3 regions of the Sorangium sp. So ce327 genome follow, and region 3 is predicted to be linked to each of the others. Evidence: riboswitches for the same ligand, from Rfam matches in the RefSeq annotation. Region 3 holds a riboswitch; each other region holds the start of a gene.
What was found. A riboswitch is a leader RNA that binds a small molecule or an ion and turns the genes downstream of it on or off. The one in region 3 is predicted to bind cobalamin.

Region 1: linked by a shared signal. The riboswitch ahead of WME95_RS01440 (energy-coupling factor ABC transporter permease) and the one ahead of WME95_RS21870 (TonB-dependent receptor) in region 3 are both predicted to bind cobalamin.
Region 2: linked by a shared signal. The riboswitch ahead of WME95_RS05105 (TonB-dependent receptor) and the one ahead of WME95_RS21870 (TonB-dependent receptor) in region 3 are both predicted to bind cobalamin.

Annotation. Positions count from the first base shown of each region.
Region 1 is NZ_CP150330.1:376,545-382,253, reverse strand. Features, by position in the region: gene WME95_RS01445 (enoyl-CoA hydratase/isomerase family protein) at 1-658, shown strand, start outside; cobalamin riboswitch at 1,829-2,038, shown strand; gene WME95_RS01440 (energy-coupling factor ABC transporter permease) at 2,137-2,850, shown strand; gene WME95_RS01435 (hypothetical protein) at 2,847-3,188, shown strand; gene WME95_RS01430 (CbiQ family ECF transporter T component) at 3,178-3,927, shown strand; gene WME95_RS01425 (energy-coupling factor ABC transporter ATP-binding protein) at 3,924-4,745, shown strand; gene WME95_RS01420 (CbiX/SirB N-terminal domain-containing protein) at 4,721-5,709, shown strand, end outside.
Region 2 is NZ_CP150330.1:1,381,671-1,387,379, forward strand. Features, by position in the region: gene WME95_RS05095 (hypothetical protein) at 1-365, opposite strand, end outside; gene typA (translational GTPase TypA) at 453-2,339, opposite strand; cobalamin riboswitch at 2,490-2,697, shown strand; gene WME95_RS05105 (TonB-dependent receptor) at 2,938-5,139, shown strand; gene WME95_RS05110 (hypothetical protein) at 5,153-5,647, opposite strand.
Region 3 is NZ_CP150330.1:5,820,055-5,825,763, forward strand. Features, by position in the region: gene WME95_RS21865 (hypothetical protein) at 1-384, opposite strand, end outside; gene WME95_RS21870 (TonB-dependent receptor) at 378-2,456, opposite strand; cobalamin riboswitch at 2,615-2,841, opposite strand; gene dhbC (isochorismate synthase DhbC) at 3,084-4,352, shown strand; gene WME95_RS21880 ((2,3-dihydroxybenzoyl)adenylate synthase) at 4,349-5,709, shown strand, end outside.

The DNA.
Region 1 (5,709 bases), 5.4 Mb from region 3:
CGCGCCCGCCGACGGCAACGAGGTCCGCGCGGCGGTGCTGACCGGCGCCGGCAAGGCGTTCGTCGCCGGCGCCGACATCGCGGAGATGGCGGCCATGAACAGCATCGCCGCGAAACGGTTCGCCGACGCAGGCCACCGGCTCGCCGAGCTCATCGAGACTGCCCCCTTCCCCGTGATCGCCGCCGTCAACGGCTTCGCGCTGGGCGGCGGCTGCGAGCTCGCCCTCGCATGCGACTTCATCTACGCCGCCGAAGGCGCCAAGCTCGGCCAGCCCGAGGTGAACCTGGGCGTCATCCCGGGGTTCGGCGGGACCCAGCGGCTGCTGCGACGGGTCGGGCCAGGACGCGCGCGCGAGCTCGTCTATTCAGGAGACATGATCACCGCCCAGCAGGCGCTGTCGATCGGGCTCGTCAACGCCGTCTTCCCGGCGACCGAGCTCCTCGCGCGCGCCCGCGAGACCGCCCTCAAGATCGCCTCACGCGGGCCGCTCGCCGTCGCCGCCGCCAAACGCGTCCTCCTGCGCGGCGAGAGCCTCGACCTCGCCGCCGCCAACGAGCTGGAAGCCCAGGCATTCGCCGCGCTCTTCGGCAGCGAAGATCAACAGCTCGGAATGAAAGCGTTCCTGGCGAAATCGCAGGCCACATTCACGGGCAAGTGAAGGCTCGGGAGGCGCGAACCGCGCGCTCGACGGCAAAAAAAATACCGCGCATCACGCTGGAGGGGGGCCCAGAATGACCGCGGCAGGGACACCGCGCCGGAGTCTTGAACGTCCGCCACGGTGCGAAGAAAAAAGACCGCATGCGCTCCGGGCTGGGGGGTCCGCGCCGGTGCGCATGCGGTAGTCAGATTGTGGCATCCGCAAGCGCGTTGTCGATAACAAAGTGCAATGACTGCACGCCGAGCGAGCAGAGCGCTCCAGACACGAAGGCGGCCAGGCGGGCGCGCAACCCACACACACAAGCGCAGCGGGAATTCACGTTCGAGCCGGGCATACCCCTCCACCGGAGACAGCGCACAGCGCAGCGTTCGCCGTGCATTCCGAGACGAGCGAACACGAAATCCCTCATCTCTTCAATAAGAGATGCCACGAGGCAGCAGGCCGTACACCGGACGCCTGCTCCCGAGTAAAGAGCCCGGACGAACAAAGCACACTGCGGAAAGAACGCGCCGGCGCCTTGTATTCAAGCGCACGAGAGACCCCGCTCAGGCGCAGCCCGCGACAGGCGCTGCACCCGCACGGCGACAAAGTAAACAGGTTTTATCTAAGGGGGACATAATTCAAGACGTGTGCTCGACGACTCTTCGCGTGATGCGTCTGGGTCAATTTCTCGGCCTCGGCCATCGCATCACAGGGCCTCGATCGCTCGTCGGCGCGCCCATGTCTGCTCGATGGGGGCACCGACGGGCGCGCGGCGCGCCTCGGCAGTGATGGCTTCGTGCGCCCCGGCAGTGCCCGCGAGGGCGAGGCGTCCACCAGCGGCAGGCATCACCGCCGCACCAACGCCGCGGACGAGGGCGCGTGGCGGGCCGGAGCGCGCAAGGCGGAAGCTCGACCCCGGTCGACGCACCCGGGTTCGCCCGGTCCGCGCGCCCGGGGTCCGCACCCCGGTACGCGCCCGGCTCGCGTGATCGCGCCGCCTGGATACGTGGGCCGACGCGCGGGGCACCGCGCGCGAGGCGGAGCTGGCCCGCGCTCGACGGGGAGCTCGTCCGACACGCCATGCCAGATGCAGCGCCCGCTGAGCGCCTCCTCCGCGAAGCGCCTCCTCCGCGATCGGGGCGCGACGTCCTTGACGCCGGGCACGAAACGGGATTACCGAGCACCGGCCTGACAATCCATTCCTCGGGTGCCCTCCGGGGCATAACAGGGAAGCCGGTGCAAAACCGGCGCGGTCCCGCCACCGTGAGTGGGGAGCTGCCTCCGAAGACCACTGGGCCTCATTTAGGAAGAGGCCTGGGAAGGTGGACGCAGCGCTGGGAGCTCGATCAGCTCCCTGAACCCATGAGCCGGGAGACCTACCCGAGCCTCCCACGAGGTGCAGCTTGCGCACGTCTTCGTGGCGTTCGGGTGCGGACTTCACCCGGAGCGCCGAAATCGGTCTTCACGGCCGCGCATTGTCGATCGCCGCCGTGTCCCTGGGGACGCTCCTCGCGCCCCGGCCCGCGGCCGCGATGCACCTCGCGGAAGGCGTCCTGCCGCTCGGCTGGTGCGCCTTCTGGAACGCGCTCGCCCTGCCCTTCGTCGCGATCGCCCTCCACCTTCTCCGGCGCCGCACCGAGCAGGACGCCTTCTACAAGCCGTTCGTCGGCCTCATCGCGGCCGCCGTCTTCGCGATCTCGTGCATGCCCGTGCCGGTGCCGACCGCCGGGACCTGCTCCCACCCGTGCGGCACAGGGCTCGCGGCGGTGCTCATCGGCCCCTGGATGACCGTCCTCGTCACCGTGGTGGCGCTCCTTATCCAGGCCCTCTTCCTCGCGCACGGCGGCCTCACCACGCTCGGCGCCGACGTCGCGTCGATGGGCATCGCGGGCGCCTTCACCGGATATTTCGCCTTCCACCTCGCGCGGCGCTGCGGCGCGAACCTCTGGGTCGCGGGGTTCCTGGCGGGCGTGACGTCGGACTGGGCAACCTACGCCACCACGGCGCTCGCGCTCGCGCTCGGGCTCTCGGGCGAGGGGTCGGTGACGTCCATGTTCACGGGCGTCGCCCTGGCCTTCGTCCCCACCCAGCTGCCGCTCGGCTTGCTCGAGGGCGTCATGACCGCGGGGGCGCTCGCCTTCCTGCGCGCCCGGCGGCCCGACATCCTGGACCGGCTCCAGGTCGTCCGGCTCGCCCCGGGGGCGTCGTGACGCGGCGGCTCGGACAGCGCCCGCTGCCAGCGCCGCTCGCGCGGCGCGCGTGCGCGGCAGCGCTCCGGCTCGCCGCTTCCCTCTGGCTCGCCGCCTGCGGCAATGCGTCCTGGGACGGCGTCGACGAGGCCGTGGTGCGCCGCGTCGCCGAGGACGCAGGGCGCCACGACACGGGGCCGCTGTTCGCGGGCCTCGAGGGCGACCTCCTGCTCTTCGCGTTCCTCTGGGCCGGGCTCCTCGCCGGCTTCGCCCTCGGCTATTTCTCGCGCGTGCTCTTCGTCGAGCGCGCGGGCGCGCCCGCGGTCAAGGCCGGCGGCCAAGGCCTCCGTGCGGACTGACCCGCCCCCGCGGCTCCGCGACGTGGACGCCCGGCTCCGCCTCGGGGCCGCCGTGGCGGCGTGCTGCGTCGCCGCGGGCGCGCGCTCGCCCGTCACGCCGGCCGCGCTGCTCCTCCTCGCGTGCGCGGCCCTCCGCCTCCAGGGCACGCCGGCGCGCGCCGTCCTCCGCGCCGCCGCGCCCGCCGCGTGGATCGGAGCGGTCGCGGCGGCGCTCGCGCTCGCGCTCACGCCGGGAGCGCCGCTCCTCCCCGGCGCGCCGTTCCCCGTCGACGCGATCACGGCCGAGGGGGCCCGCCGCGCCGCGGCCATCGGCGCGCGCGTCCTCGCGGCGGCCGCCGTGCTCCGGTGGCTCGCCGGCGCCGCAGCGCCCGCCGAGATCGAGGCGGCGCTCGCCGGGCTCGGCGTCCCCGCGGCCCTCGTCGAGCTGCTCGCGCTGACCCGACGCTTCGCCGGCGTGCTCCAGCGCGCGGCCGACAGCGCGTGGAGCGCCGCCGCGCTCCGCGGCGGGTTCACCCGCCCCGGGGCCGCCGCGCGCTCGGCCGGCGCCGTCGCGGGCGTCGTGGCGCTCCGGACGCTCGAGCGCTCCGAGAGCGCCGCGCTCGCGATGCAGCTCCGCGGCTACCAGGGGAAGCTCCCCGTCGCCGACCGAAGGACGAGCGCGCCCGCCGCGAACGTCGCGTTCGCCGCCGCCGCCCTCGCGGCCCTCGGGCTCAGCGTCGCCGCGGGAGAGGCCGGATGATCGCGCTGCGCGCCCCCCGGCTCGGCTACCGGCGCGGCGAGCCCGTGCTGCGCGACGTGCGCCTCGACGTCGGCGAGGGCGAGTCCGTGGCGGTGCTCGGCGGCAACGGCGCCGGCAAGACAGCGCTGCTCCGGACGCTCGTCGGGCTGCTCCCGGCGCCCGGCGGCGACGTCGAGATCGCGGGCCGCCGCGTGGGCTCGCCCTCGGACGCCGTCGCCGCGGGCGCCGCGCTCGTGCTCCAGGACCCGGACGACCAGCTGCTCGGCGCGACGCTCCTCGACGACGTCCTGTTCGGCCCGCGAAACCTCGGCCTGCCCGCGCCCGAGGCGCGCCGCCGCGCCGAGGCGGCGCTCGCCGCCGTGCAGATCGCCCACCTCGCCGACCGGGCCATCGAGGCGCTGAGCTTCGGCGAGCGCAAGCGCGCGTGCATCGCCGGGATGCTGGCGATGCGGCCGCGGGTGCTGCTGCTCGACGAGCCGACCGCGGGGCTCGACCCGGAAGGCGAGCTCGCCCTGTGCCAGACGCTGCGCGCGCTCTCCGAGCAGCAGGGGACCACGCTGGTCACCGCGACCCACGCGGTGGATCTCGTGCCGCTCTTCGCCTCGCGCGCTGTCTTGCTGGGCGACGGCCAGGTCCTCGCGGACGGGCCGCCGCGGGAGGTGTTCGCGCGGGGGGAGCTCCTCGCGCGGGCGCGGATGCGGCGGCCGTGGGTCGCCGAGCTCTGGACCCGGATGAGCCCTCTGCCGCCGCGGGGCGGCGCGGGCCTCCCGCTCACCCTGGAGGAGGCGCTCGCGTGCATGACGACGGTCTCCTGCTGATCGGCCACGGCAGCCGCGACGCCGCGTCGAACGCCGAGTTCGAGGCGATCGTGGCCGATTACGCCGCGGCGCGGCCCGAGATCGCCGTGCAGCACGGCTACATCGAGCTCGCGACGCCTCACCTCGCCGACGCGCTCGCGGCGCTCGCGGCGCGGGCGTCCCGCGTGGCGGTCGTGCCGCTCTTCCTGTTCGCGGCGGGGCACGTGAAGAACGACATCCCGCTCGCGCTCGAGCGGGCGCGGGCCGCGCACCCGGGGGTGCGCTTCTCGGCGGCGCGGCCGCTCGGCGTGCACCCGGCGCTCGCCGAGCTCGCGTTCGAGCGCGCCGCGACCGCGCTGCCGGCCGACCCGGCGGCGCGGGCCCGGTCGGCGCTCGTCGTCGTGGGGCGCGGGTCGAGCGACCCCGACGCGAACGGCGATTTCTGCAAGACGGCGCGCCTCATCGGCGAAGGCCGCGGGCTCCAGCTCGTCGAGCCGACCTTCATCGGCGTCACCCGGCCCTCGGTCGAAGAGACGCTGGAGCGGGTCGCGCGGCACCGGCCGGAGCGCGTCGTGGTGGTCCCCTACTTCCTCTTCGCCGGGCGGCTCATGACGAAGCTCGCCGAGCAGGTCGAACGCTTTTCATCGACGTACCCGTGGATCCGGGCGTCGCTCGCGCCGCACCTCGGCCGGTCGAGCGCGCTCGCGGGCCTGATCGACGAGCGCGCGCGCCAGGCGCTCGCCGGCGAGGCGCCGCTCCCCTGCGACACGTGCATGTACCGCACCGCGCTGCCGGGGCTCGCCCGGGAGGTCGGCGGGCTCAAGGCGATGCTCTACAGCGTGCGCCACACGCTCACGCACACGCAGGCGTCGAACCACCCGCACGCCCACCGCTCGCTGCGCAAGCACGTGCTCGTCTGCGGCAACGCCGACTGCGTGGACCGCGGCAGCCTGGCGCTCCTCGAGTCGGTGCGCCGGCTCGTGAA
Region 2 (5,709 bases), 4.4 Mb from region 3:
GCGAGGAACTCGCAGGGGATCCGGTCCGCGGAGGCGACGGTCTCGCCCACGCAGTCGAAGAAGGGGGCGGTCAGCGCGTTGCAGGGGCGCTGCTCGGAGAGCAGGTCGGCGCAGCGCTCGCTGCACCGGAGCTCCGGGCACGTGACGCCGTCGAAGAGCGAGCAGAAGAAATCGCACGAGGCCTTCTGCTCCTCGACGGAGGCCCCGCCGGAGCTCGCCGATGGCGACCCCACGGCCGCGCCAGCGCCCCCGGCGCCGTCGGAGCTCCCGGGGAGCCCGTCGACGACGACGGCCCCGCCGCAAGCGCCCGCCCCCGCGAGCGCGACGAGCGAAGCCAGGAAAGCGAAGAGCAGCGGCGTTCTCATCAGGGCATCCTATCGCGCGGCAGGTACGGGAGGGGCGCGCGTCGGGCGCGTCGGGCGCGCGTCGGACGTTCCGCGCGCCCCCGCCGCTCACTCCACCGCCTGCGATTGCTCGATCGCGTCCTCGCGGCGCTCCCGGCGGTTGCACGCGAGCACCTTCTTGCGGACGCGCACCGCGTCGGGCGTGACCTCGACGAGCTCGTCGCCGTCGATCCACTCCATCGCCGTCTCGATCGTGAGCAGCCGCGGGCTGGCCAGGAGGACGTTCTCGTCCTTGCCGTGGTTGCGCACGTTCGACAGCTTCTTCTCCTTGATGACGTTGACGTCGGTGTCGTTCGGCCGGTTGTGCTCGCCGATGATCATCCCCTCGTAGACCTCGACGCCGGGGACGATGAAGAACATGCCGCGCGGCTGCAGGTGGTGCAGCGCGTACGGGGTCGCCACGCCGACGCGATCGGCGACGATGGCGCCGGTCGGGCGGCGCATCATCGGGCCGCCCCAGGGCGCCCAGCCGTCGAACATCGTGTTGAGCAGGCCCGTCCCGCGCGTCGCCGTCAGGAACTCGCCGCGGAAGCCGATGAGCCCGCGCGACGGCACCCGGAACTCGAGGCGGGCGCGGCCGAAGCCGGGGTTCGTCATCTTCACCATCCGGCCGCGCCGGGAGCTGAGGCGCTCGGTCACGATGCCGACGTAGGTGTCGGGCACGTCCACGACCACGAGCTCGAGCGGCTCCATCACCTCACCGTCGATCTCGCGCGTCACCACCTCGGGGTTCGAGAGCTGCATCTCGTACCCCTCGCGCCGCATCGTCTCGACCAGGATGGCGAGCTGGAGCTCGCCGCGGCCGAGCACCACGAACGTGTCGGGCACCTCGGTCGGCTCCACCCGGATCGCGAGGTTCTTCATCGCCTCGCGCTCGAGCCGCTCCTTCAGGTGACGGCTCGTCAGGAACTTCGACTGCTTGCTCTTGCCGGCGAACGTCGACGTGTTGACGCCGATCTTCATCTTGATCGTCGGCTCCTCGACGACGATCCGCGGCAGCGCCTCGGGGTGCGCCGGATCCGTGATCGTGTCGCCGATCGTGACCGCGTCGAGCCCGGCGATCGCGATCACCTCGCCCGCGACGGCGCTCTCGACCGCGACGCGCTTCAGCCCCTCGTAGGCGTAGAGCATCTTCACGTAGCCGCGCGACTGGCCGCCCTCGCCGAGGAGCGCGACGTCGGCGCCGGACCGGGCGGTGCCGCGGACCACGCGGCCGACCGCGAGCCGGCCCACGTAGTCGTCGTGGGTCGTGTTGCAGACGATGACCTGGAGCGGACCGTCGGGGTCACCGGAGGGGCCGGGGACCCGCTCGAGGATGGTCTCGAAGAGCGGATCGAGGTCCTTCGCCTCGTGCTCGAGCTCGCGCTTCGCCTGGCCGAACTTCGCGATCGCGTAGAGCGTCGAGAAGTCCATCTGCGCGTCGCTCGCCTCGAGGTCGCAGAAGAGGTCGAACACCTCGGAGAGCACCTCGTGGGCGCGCGCGTCGCTCCGGTCGATCTTGTTGATGACCACGATGACCGGGAAGCCGCGCTGGAGGCACTTCGAGAGCACGAAGCGCGTCTGCGGCAGCGGGCCCTCGGCGGCGTCGACGAGGAGGAGCGCCCCGTCGGCCATCATGAGCGTGCGCTCGACCTCGCCGCCGAAGTCGGAGTGGCCGGGCGTGTCGACGATGTTGATCTTGACCCCGCGGTACCGGATGCTCGTGTTCTTCGCGAGGATGGTGATGCCGCGCTCCCGCTCGAGGTCGTTCGAGTCCATGACCCGCTCGGCCACGACCTCGTTCTCTCGGAAGGCGCCCGACTGGCGGAGCATGTGATCGACGAGGGTCGTCTTCCCGTGGTCGACGTGGGCGACGATGGCGATGTTGCGGAGATCGTTACGGGGCATATACGGCGGCGGCCGTGTAGCACGCGACCCACGGAGGAGCGAGCCCATCCTCGCTAGAGCCCGAACGTTCGGCCTGCACGGCAGGCGCGCGTCGAGGCGCTCGGATGGAGAGCGCGAGGCGCGCGCATGGCGCGAGAGCGGCGCGCGTCGAGCGGGCGAGCCGAGCGGTAGCGATTGACAGCCGAAGGCGCGCGGTCCTAGGGTGCGCGCCGTGCTGGTGCCCGGGCGTTCGCCTGGGCCGAAGAGGGAACCCGGTGAAATTCCGGGGCTGCCCCGCAGCGGTAAGCGAGAACGACCTCCACCCCATGCACTGGCCCGCCGAGGGCTGGGAAGCGGTGGACAGTAGGGAGCCGGTCAGACCGGAGCGCTCGCGAGCCCGAAGACCTGCCAGCGCCCGGCGGCGGGAGACATCCGGCGCCGGTTCGACCTGGGAGCCTCGAGGGAGGCGGTGAGGTCCGAGCCGGTGCAGCTCCACCTCTCTGCGCACGTCCCGGATACCGAACCGCCCCCGCGTCGCCTTCCGGTCGCCCGCGGGGGCGAGAGGTCGGTCCAGCGCACCGTGCGATGGCCAGCCATTTCGTCCTCGCGGAGCTCGACGCGAGCGGCCCGACGCCGCTCCGCGCGATTGCGGCGAAGGAGGACACGAATGCTGCGCGAGACGGTCACGACGAGCCACGGGCACCGCCATCCATTTCATCTGCTCGCCGCGTTATCCATGGTGCTGGCCGCCGCGCGGCCAGCGCGCGCCGAGGGCGACACCCCCGATGCGCCCGCTGCCCCGCCGGAGGCCGCCGCCGCAGCGCCCACCGGCGAGGCCGCACCCGCGGTCGACGCCGCGATCGAGGTGACGATCCAGGCGGAGAAGCCGGGCAGCGAGGCCGCGTCGCGCGTCTCCGTCGGACACCGGGAGCTCGAGCTCAGGCCGAGGCTCCGGCCGGGCGACCTCCTCGAGTCGGTCCCCGGGCTCTTCGCCGTGCAGCACGCGGGCGGGGGCAAGGCGAACCAGTACTTCCTCCGCGGATTCGACGCGGATCATGGGACCGACGTCGCCTTCTTCGTCGACGGCGTGCCCGTCAACATGGTCAGCCACGGCCACGGGCACGGCTTCACCGATCTCTACTTCATGATCCCGGAGCTCGTGACAGGGCTCGACGGCTACAAGGGGCCTTATTACGCGAGCATCGGCGACTTCGGTACGGCGGGCGCCGTCAACCTGCGCTTCGCCGAGAAGCTCGAGGAGAGCTACGCGCAGGTCAGCCTGGGGCAGTACGGCATCCAGCGCGGCCTCGTCATCGCCTCGCCGGATCTCGGCGACACGTGGCGCGCGGTGGCCGCGGCGGAGATCTACCGGAACGACGGGCCGTTCCTGAGCCCGGAGCGGCTCAAGCGCTTCAACGTGGTCCTGCGGGCCACGCACGATCTGGGCAACACCGGGAAGGTCCAGATGACCTGGATGTCCTATGGATCGACCTGGCACGGCTCCGGCCAGATCCCCGCGCGCGCCGTGTGCGGCGAGGGCGAGCAGGGCGGGTTGAACCCGCCCCCCTCGGCGTTCGGACAGCCGTGCATCGACCATTTCGGCGCCGTGGATCCGACCGAGGGCGGCGCGACCGAGCGGCACATGGCGTCCGTCGCGTACTCGACGGCGTGGCGGGACGCCGATCTGAGCGCGCTGGCCTACCTCGTCCGGTACCGCTTCACGCTGTACTCGAACTTCACGTTCTTCAGCGAGGACCCCGTCCACGGCGACCAGATCGAGCAGAACGACGACCGCGCCGTCGGCGGCGCCGATCTCCGGTTCCGCAGGCAATACGAGATCGGCGGGGCGAGGTTCACGACCTCGCTGGGGGCGCAGATCCGCGCGGACGCGATCGACAAGTCCCTCCACCACGACGAGGCGCGCGAGCGGATCGAGGAGAAGAGCAGGACCCACGTCGATGAGAGCCAGATCGGCGTCTACGTCGAGCAGGACGCCCGGCTCCGGCGCTGGCTCCGCGTCGTGCTCGGGGCGCGCGCGCAGTGGATCGACGTCAACGTGGACGACCCGGGCGAGGACCTCGAGGCGGCGGGGAACAGGTCGAGCGGCGCCCGGGGACAGATGCAGCTGCTCCCGAAGCTCACGGCGATCGTGTCGCCCGTCGAGGGGGTCGATCTCTTCGCCCACTTCGGACGGGGCTTCCACTCGAACGACGCGCAGGGCGCGGTGCTGGGGGAGGGGGCGGCGACGCTGATCACGCCCGCGACGGGCTACGAGGTCGGCCTGCGGGTCGCGCCCCTGCGCGGGCTGTCGCTGAACGGGGCTGCGTTCCTGCTCGACCTGGACTCGGAGCTGGTCTGGAGCGGCGACGCGGGCGCGACCGAGGCGTCGGGGCAGACGCGGCGCTACGGGATCGAGATCGGCGGGCGCTACCGGCTCCGGAGCTGGCTCTTCGCGGACGTGGACGCGACCTTCACCCGCGCGCGCTTCCGCGAGAACGCCGGCAACGCGAGCGCGGTCGCCCTCGCGCCGACCCGGACGCTGACCGCGGGCGTCGGCGTCCGCCCGACGTTCGGCGCGTTCACGCCGTTCGCCGCGCTGCGGGTCAAGGCGATCGGCGCTCGGCCCGCGACCGAGGACGAGTCGCTCACCGCCGAGGGGTTCACGGTCGTCGACGCCAACGCCGGGCTGCGGTGGAAGAACGTCGAGGTGGCCGTGGACATCCAGAACCTCTTCGACACGACGTGGCGCGAGGTCCAGTTCGCGAGCGCGTCGCGGCTGCAGTACGAGCCGGCCCCGGTCACCGGGATCCACTACTCGCCGGGGTGGCCGTTCACCGCGATCGGGCGGGCGACGCTTTACTGGGAGTAGACGCCGCGCCGGCTCATGTCCGGCGGAGGTCCTCGCGCAGCGCGTCGAGCGATGCCCGGAACGCGGCTTCGCTCACGGCGGCGCCCGTCACCGCGGGCAGGAGCTCCGCGAACATCTGCCAGGCTTCCCCGATGTCACATACCCTGTGCGGATAACGCTGGCGGGCAATGAGCGTGAGCCCTGTCACGACGCTGCGAACCATCGCCGCCTGGAACCCCGAGCCCTCGAAGACGACCGCTGAGCACCTGATGGTTGCGCTCGCCTCCGCGAGGAAGCTCGCGATCGCCCTGCGCGCGGGCGCCGATGGCAACGACGCCTCGCTCTCGACGAGGGTGAGCAGCCCTATGCCGCGCGGGTGCTTCTTCGCGAAGTCCGCGCACGCATCCCTCAGGTGGCGCGCGCCGTCCTCGGTCGTCTCGCGGCGCCAGATGACACAGAAGATCTGGTGCCAGGAAGCCAGGATGTAGTCCGGTTGTCTGGTGACCAGGTGCCAGGGTTCAGGATGCATGATCGTGCTCGTTCTGGAGCGGGCGCACCGGAGATGCTCGCGGGGGCCTCAGGGTACACCGG
Region 3 (5,709 bases):
CTGCCCGACCGGGAGCTGCGCGAGGACCGCGGCGGTCTCGAGATCCATCCAGGTGATCACGTTCGTGCCGAACCGATCGAGCAGGACCACGCGGCCGGACGGCGGCGCCGCCCTCGGGACGTCGACGTCGCCGGACAGCGCGAGGCTGAGCCCCGGCTTCGCCGCGCCGCTCGACACGAAGGAGGGCGACAGGGTGGTCCCGTCGAGCTCCGACACAGCGATGTTCGTCGACTGGTAGTCGCTCGTCACGATGACCACGCCGCCCTCACACGCGTCGCCGTCGCCGCCGCCGTGGACGCCGCCCGTCGACGGCGGCGGCGAATCCACGTTGCACCCGAGGATCGGAATCGAGATCGCGAACGCAAACAGACTGATCTTCACCATGTTGACTCCAGTGTGAAAAACACGCTCCGCCCCGGGAGCGGAAACCCGACGACATCCGTGCGCCGCGCGTCCAGGAGGTCCGCGACGCGACCTCTCACCGCGAGGTGCCCGCCGAGCCACCTCGCCTCCGCGTCGAGGTCGAGGGTCGCTTGCTCCGCGATCACGCCGAGCCCGGCGGGATCGGCGTACCGGCTCGACTGGTACACGGCCCGGATCTCGCCCGACGCGCCCGAGAACACGGCGCCGCCCGGGCGCTTCCACTCGGCGTGCAGGCGCGGCGCGACGACGAGGCGCGAGCGGAACGGGAGGAGGTCGTTCCTGGTCGTCCGCCCCGGCGTCGTGTCCCGCGGATCGAGCAGCGTCGCCGCGATCTCGGCGCGGAGGAACGGGGTCACCTCGACCCCGGCCAGCAGCTCCGCGCCCACGACGCGGGCGCGGCCGACGTTGTACGGGCTCACGTAGCCCTGACCGGACTTCTCGTACGCGACGAGCCCGGAGACCGCGCTCCCGAACGCGAACACGTCGAGGAAGGCGCCGCGCAGCACGGCGCCGCGCCCCGTCTGCGCCCGGATCCCGGCCTCGATCGTGGCGCCCGACTCCGGCTCGAGCGCCGCGTTGCCGTGGACGACGCCGGAGACGCCGTACACCTCGCCGAGCGTCGGGACGCGGACGTAGCGGCCCACGGTCGCGAGGAGCCGGAGCCTGTCGCTCCCCGCCTCCACGCCGACCCGCCCGGTCGGGACGAGCACGTCGCAAGGGCGCTCCCGGTCCGCGCCGGTGGCGTGGCACTCCCCGCTCGCGAGGGCGTGCAGCGCGAGCCCCTCGCCGAGGCGCGCCTCCGCGGTGACGGCGCCGCGCGCGAACGAGCGCCGCGACCGCGCGAGCGGGACGTCGTCCGGCGCGCGTGAGATGCCCTCGCGCGCGACCGAGAGCACGGGCCGCACCCGGAGCCGGTCGGCGAAGGAGAGCGTTGCCCCGAGCGTCTGCTCCAGGCGGCGGCCGGCGAGGCGGAGCTCAGGCGTCTGCAGCGCGAGCTCGAAGAGGGGGTCGTGGACCTCCGACCGCGCCTCGATGAACGAGGTGCGCGCCTCGAGCGTGTGCTGCGCCTCTCCGCCGAACGGCACCCGCGCCGCGACGGACGTCAGCGCGCGCCGCGACTCCCCCCGCGCCTCGCGGGACGGCAGGAGCGCGAGCCTCGGCACGCCCTGCTCGCGGCCTGTGCCGTTCGCGATCACGTCGACGATCGCGCCGCCGCCGAGCTCGACGCGCGCGAGCGCCCACGCGTCGATCGTGCGCACGTCGGCGTTCTGCCGGCGCTCCACGGTGTCGTCGCTCTCGTCGAAGAGCGTCCCGCCATCGTTGACGAACGTGTAGCGGTTCTCCGCGGCCTCGGCGCTCACCCCGACGATCGCGCTCACCGGGCCCGCGCTGGCGCCGGCGAACGCCCACCCGCGCCGCGCGCCGAGCGAGCCCGCCATGGCGCCCACGCCGGCCGTCGTCCGGGAAGGCCGCCGCGGCTCGAAGAAGATCGCGCCGCCGGGGCCGAGGCGGTCGGCCTCGATGGGCGCGTGGCCGCGGTAGATCTCGATGCGCTCGATGAGCCAGAGGGGCACGAGGGAGAGGTCCGCCGTCCCCACGACGTCGTCGTTCAGGCGGACGCCGGCGAGGTACACCGGCGTCTGCGTGGCGGTCGCCCCCCGGAGGGCCGCTGTCGCCGGCCCGCCGAAGCCGCCCGACTCGATGATGAGGACGCCCGGCTGCGTGCGGAGCACGTCCGCCGCCCCGAGCCCCGCGCCGGTGAGGCGCTCGCGGCCCAGCACCGATCCCGCGACGGACCTGTCCTTGGGCGGCGCGGGCGCGCGCAGGCGATCCCCCTCGACGCGCACCTCCAGCGGGTCTGCACCCGGCGGAGCGGCAGCGGGATCACCCCCCTGCTCGGTCTCCGGCCTGCGCGGATCGTCGGCGCGGGCGGCAGGCGAGGCTGCCACGGCGCTGCAGGCGGCGAGCGAGAGCCAGCACGCCGCGCCGGCGCTCTGGCGCCGACGCGACCGACGATCAGAGGAATCAACCATTCACGCGCCGCCTGCCCGCGTCGACCCAGCGCTGCTCCGGGTGAGCTGAGAGCCGAAGCGAGGGGGCTGGTGACGGGCCACGGCACCGCGCGCGAGCGAGGTGGTCGAGAGCCTGGACGCCTTCCCCTCGAAGGCTCAGGTCAGCGCGCGCCAGAGCACCGGCGCGCGCACCTTCGGCAGGTCTTCGGACTCACGGGCGCTGCGGCCGTCGCCGGTCGCTCTCCTACACATCACCGCTTCCCGGGCTGCTCTGGTGCATGCCCAGTGCTTCTTGGTGATGGTCGTTCCCGTTCACCGCTGCGGGGGCAGTCCCGGATTCTCACCGGGTTCCCTTTTCAGCTCGCCAGGGGATGGCCGGACGAGCACCGATGGCGGGGCGACTCGTCGCACCCGCCACGCAGGATGTCAACGCTGAAGCGAAGGCCCGGAGCGCCCCGTCCGCGAGCCCACCGGCGACGCACACCCGAGACAGAATCGGGAGTCCCTTGACAGTCTTGCACGCGCGTGCCATGAGTTACTTGAAACTGATTTTCTTTATCAGTTGTTAGAGACGAGCGGCCCGAGACCTGACGTCCAGCGCCCGATGACCTGAGCCCACGTGGCTCTCGACGCCCATCGGAGCTGAATGTGACGAGTTCCATCTCGATACCGGCCTCTGTCGGGCTGCCCGCGGTGAACGCAGGGCAGCTGTTGAAGCAATACACCCCTGAGTCGGCGTTCTTCTTCGCGTCGCCGACACGCACGCTCCTCGCGCAGGGCGTACACGACATGATCCTCGAGCCGAACGGCGCGGATCAGGGCGATCGCCTCGCGGACCGCGTCACGAGGGTGCTCGCGTCGGCGTCGAGGGCCGGCGCCGGCCAGGGCTTCCCCATGGTGGTCGGCGCGGTGCCGTTCAACAGCACGTCGCCGGCGCACCTCATCGTGCCGAGGGCGATCCAGAGCGCGGGCCCGCTCAACCCCACGTCGGAATCGCCGCGGTCGCACCTGCCGATCACCATCCAGGAGCTGCGCCAGGTCCCCGAGCCCCGCGACTACGTGCGCGGCGTCGAGACGGCGGTGGGCCTGATGCGGTCCGAGGCGCTGAGCAAGGTGGTCCTCTCCAGGATGCTGGAGATGGTCCTGCGAGAGCCGGTCGATCTCCGCCTCGTCCTCCAGCGCCTCTCGCAGCAGAACCGGAACGGCTACACCTTCGCCGCCAACCTCTCGGATCCCACGGCGGGGCTCTCCAGCTCCGAGCGCGGCGTCTCGACCTCGCGCGCGCGGACGCTCATCGGCGCGAGCCCGGAGCTGCTCCTGTCCCGCTCCGGGCTCCGGGTGATCGCCAATCCGCTCGCCGGCTCCGCGGTCCGCAGCCCCGACCCCGACGAGGACCGCCGGCGGGCGATCGCCCTGCTCGCGTCCGAGAAGGACCGGCACGAGCACGCGATCGTCGTCGACGCCGTCGCCGCCGCGCTCCGGCCGTTCTGCCGGCGCCTGAGCGTCCCCGACGAGCCCTCGCTCACGCAGACCCCGACGCTGTGGCACCTGTCGAGCCGGCTCACCGGGGAGCTGCGCGATCTCTCGATCTCCTCGATGAAGCTGGCCACCGCGCTGCACCCGACCCCCGCCGTGTGCGGATACCCCACGGACCGCGCCCGCGAGGCCATCGGGGCGATCGAGCGGTTCGATCGCGGGTTCTTCACGGGGCTCGTGGGCTGGTCCGACGCGAGCGGCGACGGCGAGTGGGCGGTCGTCATCCGCTGCGCCGACGTCGCCGGCCGGGCGCTCCGCCTCTATGCCGGGGCCGGCATCGTCATCGGCTCGAACGGCGAGCACGAGCTCGCCGAGACCACCGCCAAGCTCGGGACCATGCTGAACGCGCTCGGCCTCAACCAGGCGCCGGAGAGGGCATGATCGCTCCGGAGGAGAGCCGGCAGGCGCCCGCGGAGGCGCGACCGCAGGCGCTCGACGGCTGGACTCCGTGGCCGGCCGAGATGGCCGATCTCTACAGGCGCGCCGGCTACTGGCGCGGCGAGACCTTCGGGCACCTGCTCCGCGAGCGGGCCGCGCGGCACCCGGATCGGATCGCGCTCGTCAGCGGCGATCGCCGGCTGAGCTACGGGGAGCTCGATCGGCGCGCCGATCGCCTCGCCGGGGGCCTGCTGCACCTCGGGCTCCGGCCGGGGGATCGCGTCGTCGTCCAGCTCCCGAACATCGCGGAGTTCTTCGAGGTGTGCTTCGCGCTGTTCCGGCTCGGGGCGCTCCCCGTGCTGGCCCTGCCCGCGCACCGGCGCGCCGAGATCGCGTATTTCTGCGAGCACACCGAGGCGGTCGCGTACGTCATCGCCGACCGGGACGGCGGGTTCGATTACCGCGCGCTGGCGAGCCAGATCCGGCGCGACGTCAGGACCTTGCGGCACGTGCTCGTGGCCGGCGAGCCGGGCGAGCACACAGCGCTCTCCGCCCTGGATCGGGAGCCCGTGGAGCTCCCGGAGCCCGCCGCGGGGGACGTCGCCTTCTTCCAGCTGTCCGGCGGGAGCACCGGCGTACCGAAGCTCATCCCGCGGACGCACGACGACTACCTCTACAGCGTGCGGGCCAGCGCGGAGATCTGCGGGCTCGACGAGGGCAGCGTCTACCTGGCCGTCCTCCCCGTCGCGCACAACTTCACGCTCAGCTCACCCGGGAGCCTGGGCGTGCTCCACGCCGGCGGCCGCGTTGTGCTCTGCCGCCGCCCCAGCCCGGACGAGGCGTTCCCGTGGATCGAGCGGGAGCGGGTCACGCTGACCGCGCTCGTGCCGCCGCTGGCCTCGGTCTGGGTGGAGTCGGCCCGGACGGCGCGGCACGACCTGTCGAGCTTGAAGGTGCTCCAGGTCGGCGGCGCCAGGCTCTCCACGGAGGTCGCGCGCCGCGTGGGGCCGACCCTGGGCTGCAAGGTGCAGCAGGTGTTCGGGATGGCGGAGGGGCTCGTCAACTACACCCGCCTCGACGACCCCGACGCGATCGCGCTCGAGACGCAGGGGCGGCCCATCTCGCCCCACGACGAGGTCCGCGTCGTGGACGACGACGACCGCGACGTCGAGCCCGGGCAGGTCGGTCACCTGCTCACGCGGGGGCCCTACACGATCCGCGGCTATTACAGGGCCGACGCGCACAACGAGAAGGCGTTCACGCGCGACGGCTTCTACCGCACGGGCGATCTCGTGCGGCGGACCCGAGAGGGCTACCTCGTCGTGGAGGGCCGCGCCAAGGATCAGATCAACCGCGGCGG